Linked DNA regions of Variovorax terrae. The protein of the gene in region 1 interacts with the protein of each later gene in a pairwise test. Links are inferred from orthologs where the notes say so. Each region holds a gene or a part of one and is shown in the gene's direction. Other genes may lie near its edges.

Region 1 (2,949 bases):
TGCAGGCGGTGCACGAGCACTCGCGCCGGCTGCGCGTGAAATAGTTCCAGGCAGCCGTCACTGGGACTAATTCGCAGCTTTTGTCCAGTTCAGAAATAGTGCCGCGGCCCTTGACTTATACACAAAAGCTGTGCTGCGGCGCAGTAAAAAGGACAGGCCGCCAGCCCCCTTGCTACAAAACCCATAGCGCATCCAAGTTATTGATTCATAAGGAAATCATCGTTTGCTTTTTTTGCGGGCAATCCAGCCAAACGCTTGATTTTCAAGGCTTCGCGGCGCATCGCGGCGATATATCAACAAAGTTATCCACAGAAAACTTGGATGACCTTCAAACCTTTTGCAAATCAACGACTTAGGCGCTATTTCGCCAGTTCACTTCAAAACATGCCCCCAACCTCGGCCATTGCATGAGCTTCTGGCTTTCCATCGCCGTCCAGACCCCGGCCCACAGCGCCATCGCCGGGCCGCTGACCTACCGGAGTGAGTTTCCACTCACGCCCGGCAGCTTGGTGCGGGTGCCGCTGGGCCAGCGCGAGGTGCTCGGCGTGGTGTGGCAGGCGCTGGACGGGCCCGGCCCCGAACAGGCCGGGCGCGACATCCGGCCCGTGGCCGGCGTGCTGGAGGGGCTGGCCCCTCTGAGCGCGAACTGGAAACAAATGGTTTCGTTTGCAGCAGCTTATTACCAACGCGCGCTCGGCGAAGTGGCGCTGGCGGCGCTGCCGCCGCAACTGCGCGACCTGAGCACCGCGCAGCTGGCACGCCGCCTGCGGCGCGATGCTGGGGCCGGCCCGGTGGAGCCGCCGGTTGCTACGGATTCCATAGCACTCAATGACGAGCAGGCGCGGACCCTTGCCACTTTTGAGTCTGAAAACGGGCCCTTCCTGCTGTTCGGCGCCACCGGCAGCGGCAAGACCGAGATCTACCTGCGCGCGGTGCAGGCGCTGCTGGCCCGCGAGCCCGAGGCCCAGGCGCTGGTCATGGTGCCCGAGATCAACCTCACGCCGCAGCTCGAGGCGCGCTTCATCGAGCGCTTCGGCTCCGCCGCCGTGGTTTCGCTGCACAGCGGCATGACGAACCCGCAGCGCCTCAGGAGCTGGCTGGCCGCGCACGGCGGCGCGGCGCGCATCGTGCTCGGCACGCGCATGGCGGTGTTCGCCTCGATGCCGGCGCTGCGGCTGATCGTGGTCGACGAGGAGCACGACCCGAGCTACAAGCAGCAGGAAGGCGCGCGCTACTCGGCGCGCGACCTCGCCATCTACCGCGGCCGGCTCGAAGGCGCCAAGGTGCTGCTGGGCTCGGCCACGCCCTCGCTGGAGAGCTGGCACCACAGCCGGCCGGCCGCCGGCGACGAGCCGGGCGGGCGCTACCGCCGCCTCACCATGGCCGGCCGCATCGGCGGCGGCGCGCTGCCGCGCGTGCGCCTGGTGGACATGAACCTGCAGCCCAGGAAGACCGTGTTCTCCGCCGCGCTGGTCGAGGCCATCACGCAGCGCATCGCGCGCGGCGAGCAGGCCATGGTGTTCCTGAACCGGCGCGGCTACGCGCCGGTGCTGCACTGCGCCGACTGCGGCTGGAAGAGCGAGTGCCCGCACTGCAGCGCCTACCGCGTGTTCCACAAGATCGACCGCACGCTGCGCTGCCACCACTGCGGCTTCACCCAGCGCGTGCCGCGCGCCTGCCCGGACTGCGGCAACCTCGACATCGCGCCGCTGGGCCGCGGCACCGAGCGGCTCGAGGAGCACCTGGCCGAGCTCCTGGCCGGCACGCGCCGGCCCGACGGCCAGCCGCTGCGCATCGCGCGCATCGATGCCGACACCACGCGCCTGAAGGGCGCGCTCGAATCGCAGCTCGCGCAGGTGCATGCGGGCGAGGTCGACGTGCTGGTGGGCACGCAGATGATCGCCAAGGGCCACGACTTCCGCCGCATCACGCTGGTGGCGGCCGTCAACCCCGACGGCGCGCTGTTCTCCAGCGACTTCCGCGCGCCCGAGCGGCTCTTTTCGCTGCTGATGCAGGCCGGCGGCCGCGCCGGGCGCGACGCCGACTACGCGCGCCTGAACGGCAGCGCGAGCGAGATGTGGGTGCAGACCTTCCACCCGCAGCACCCGCTGTTCGACGCGCTGCGCCGGCACGACTACCCGGCCTTTGCGGCGCAGCAGCTGCAGGAGCGCGGGCAGGCCGGCATGCCGCCGTTCAGCTTCCAGGCGCTGGTGCGGGCTGAGGCGCGCACACAGGAGGCCGCGCAGGGCTTTCTGCAGCGCGCCAGCGAGGCCGCCGCCGGGCTGGCCGGCGCCGACCCCATCACGCTCTACCCGCCCGTGCCCATGACGATCCAGCGCGTGGCCAACATCGAGCGCGCGCAGATGCTGGTCGAGTCGCCCTCGCGCGCCGCGCTGCAGCGCTTCCTGGCGGCCTGGCACCCGGTGCTGCACGCCGAGCGCGACCGCGCCGTGACGCGCTGGGCGGTGGACGTCGATCCGCTGGCGATCTGAGCCTTTTTCAAGCCAGATCGGCCAGAGGTCCGCGCCCCGCGGTGCTTTGTTGCTCCTGATTCAGGAGCAAACCCGATGCCCCGAGGCGCTCAGGGCAGGCTGCTGCCGTCGCGGATGCGGTGGATCTCGGCGATGTCCACCACCCAGACCAGGCCGTCGCCGATCTGGCCGGTGCGGCAGGCCTCGACGAGGGCGGCGCGGATCGGCGCCACCATGGCGGCCTCGGCCAGCACGCAGACCATCAGCTTGTCGGAGAAGTCGGTCAGCTCCTCCTTGACCGTGCGCTTGTCCAGCGCGGCCGGGGCCGTGAAGCCCTCGGCGCGGAAGATCGTCACACCGGGAAAGTTGGGGATGGCGCGCAGCGCCTCGCGCAGGCGCTCCAGCCGGCTCGGGCGCACGATGGCGCGGATTTCCTTCATCGTCATCTCAGTTCTCCTTCGGGGTCATGCTTCAGCGG
Region 2 (2,731 bases), on another replicon or contig:
GGCAGCTTCATGGCGGCCCTGGCCGGCAGCCTGGCCTGGCTCATCGTCGGCCGTGCGCTGCAGGGCGCGGGCGCGGTGTCGGCCGCCGTCACCGCGCTGCTGGCCGACCAGACGCGCGACGAAGTCCGCACCAAGGCCATGGCCCTGGTGGGCGCCAGCATCGGGCTGATGTTTGCCGTGTCGCTGGTGCTGGCGCCGCTGCTGTCGGCCCGGATCGGGCTGGCCGGGCTGTTCGCGGTGACCGGCGCGCTGGCGCTGGCCGGCGTGGCCATCGTGGCCTGGTGGACGCCGGCCGAGCCGGTGCAGCACAGGAACCAGCCGCGCGGCCGGCTGGCTGAGGTGCTCACGCATGCCGCGCTGCTGCGGCTCGATTTCGGCGTCTTCGTGCTGCATGCGGTGCAGCTGGCCATGTGGGTGGCCATCCCGGCGCTGCTGGTGCAGGCCGGCCTGCCCAAGGAGCACCACTGGTGGGTCTACCTGCCCGCGGTGCTGGCCTCGTTCGTGGTGATGGGCATGACGCTGTTTCCGCTCGAGCGCCGGGGCTACCTGCGGGCCGTGTTCCTGGGAGCCGTCGGCCTGGTGCTGCTGGTGCAACTGGGCCTGCTGCTGATGGCATCCGGCACGCCGGGCGTGGCGGGGTTGGCCGCCCTGCTGTTCGTGTTTTTCTGCGGCTTCAACGTGCTGGAGGCGAGCCAGCCCAGCATGGCTTCGCGCGTGGCGCCGCCGCATGCGCGCGGCGCGGCGCTGGGCGTCTACAACACCCTGCAGTCGCTCGGCTTCTTTGCCGGCGGCGTGGCCGGGGGCTGGCTCGTCAAGAACACCGGGCCGCAGGGCCTGTTCGCCGCCTGCGCCGGCCTGATGCTGCTGTGGCTGCTGGTCGCCTGGCCGATGCAGGCCTCGGCCCGGACCGCGGCCGCCGGCCCGGCCGGCCGTTCGTTGGCTACATAATCGTTACCCCTTCCGGAGGAAATCACATGGCATCCGTCAACAAAGTCATTCTCGTCGGCAACTGCGGCCGCGACCCCGAAATCCGCTATCTGCCGTCCGGGCAGGCGGTGGCCAATGTGAGCGTGGCCACTTCCAGCCGCCGCAAGGACAAGAACACCGGCGAAACGGTGGAAGACACGCAGTGGCACCGCGTTACTTTCTATGACCGCCTGGCCGAGATTGCCGGCGAATACGTCAAGAAGGGCCGCCCGATCTACGTCGAAGGCCGCCTGAAATACGGCAAGTACACCGGCCAGGACGGCATCGAGAAGAACACCGTGGACATCATCGCCACCGAGCTGCAATTGCTGGGCGGCCGCGAAGGCATGGGCGGCCCCTCGGGTGGCGACGATGAGGGCGGTGGCGCGCCGCCGCGCCGCGCCGCTCCCGCCCCGCGCGCCCCGGCGCCGGCTCCTGCGCCGCGTCAGGCCCCGGCCAAGTCGTCGAGCGGGTTTGACGACATGGACGACGACATTCCGTTCTGAGTGGAAAAGACTTTTTGCGGGCAGAGGCCTGCAACAGTTTTTTTGGCGGAGATAGAGGGGCATCCCCCTCTATGTGCCTTCCCTGCACCGCCGCCCCCGCAAGGGGGGCCAAAGCAGCGCCCCGGAGGGTGATGGGGCAGCAGGCTCCAGGACGGCCTCTCATGCGAAACGTGCCCGGCGAAGGCACCGAAGACCAGCAAGAACAACTCGATCGTCTCAAGCGTGAACGGTGATGCTCTTCGCTGCGGGATCGAGATGAATCGAATCGCCGGTCTGGACCATCTCCAGAATATTCTGATCCCAGCCTTCCATGACCGGCATGCGCGCGAGCACCGCTCCTTGCACCATGACAGGATTGAGCTTGCCGAAGACCAGGGCTTTCGGGGCGATTCCCTTGTTCAGCAGGTCCAGGAAAGCCCATCCGCCGGCGACGCCACCCTTCGTCGTCGGGATGATGAGCACTCGGTCCCGGATGGACTCACCCTCGGCACTATGGCCAATGCGAGAGATGACGCCGGTCCAGCGGTCCAGGTCGTAGCGCGGACTGAAGCCCTCGCGCATGACCAGCGCACGCCCGCTCACCGGCAGGCCCCATGCGCGCTTCACGTTGATTCGTATCATGCCAGTCTCCCCGTGCAGGCGATGTCCACGCACTCGCGTGTGCGGCGCAAGACGGTATTGAATCGATGGGCTGTGATGGTGTTGACCAGTTTCCCCGAATTGGAGATCAGGTTGGTCCATCCGTTCTCCTCGCGAATCTTGGACAGTCGCTGCAGGATGTAGAAGCACACGCCTTGCAGAATCGTGACGCCTGCGTTCTCCAGCGTCTGCACATAGCCGAGGCGCTTGGCGTCGCAGTAGACCATGTGGTTGGTGGTCACCACTGCGGCCATGCCAGGCGCCACCGTGCGCCCTTCGAACAGCTCGGCAAGCCCCTGCATCTCGAAGAGAGACAGCTGTGGCCCCGAGAAGACGACGATGTTGGACGCCGAGTCCTGGTACCGGTAGGCATCGTAGACCGCCTGAATGTCCCGGTCCGTAACGACCATGGTGTGCTGCGGCGCCTTGGACCGGAAGGCCATCTCCCGGGTCTGTGCTTCCGGTGTCACGCCGACCATGTGGAACATGGCCATCGAGCCATAGCTCGCCAGCGAGGCTCCGAGGTGCTTCAGCTCGTCCGACGACGGCATGCGCTTGAATTCGTCGAAGACAGGTACGGCGAAATAGTCCTGGTGCGGGTGGCCAACGATTTTTCCGAG

What was found.
Region 2: the proteins of priA (region 1) and ssb interact in binary tests that used the Escherichia coli proteins (3 or more experiments, as listed by UniProt). The link is inferred for Variovorax terrae from one-to-one orthologs.

Annotation. Positions count from the first base shown.
Region 1 is NZ_JALGBI010000001.1:53,254-56,202, reverse strand. Bases 18-2,949 are described here. They hold priA (replication restart helicase PriA), read left to right. Parts: upstream 18-407; coding sequence 408-2,492; downstream 2,493-2,949. Other genes in these bases: MMF98_RS00265 (P-II family nitrogen regulator), read right to left, coding at 2,582-2,917; hemE (uroporphyrinogen decarboxylase), read left to right, coding at 18-44. Outside these bases: more of hemE, read left to right, coding at 1-17.
Region 2 is NZ_JALGBI010000003.1:549,533-552,263, forward strand. The notes cover bases 10-2,723. They hold ssb (single-stranded DNA-binding protein), read left to right. Parts: upstream 10-974; coding sequence 975-1,472; downstream 1,473-2,723. Other genes in these bases: MMF98_RS21965 (MFS transporter), read left to right, coding at 10-948; MMF98_RS21975 (aconitase X swivel domain-containing protein), read right to left, coding at 1,689-2,093; MMF98_RS21980 (aconitase X), read right to left, coding at 2,090-2,723. In the rest of the region: more of MMF98_RS21965, read left to right, coding at 1-9; more of MMF98_RS21980, read right to left, coding at 2,724-2,731. UniProt on the Escherichia coli protein: Plays an important role in DNA replication, recombination and repair. Binds to ssDNA and to an array of partner proteins to recruit them to their sites of action during DNA metabolism. Acts as a sliding platform that migrates on DNA via reptation.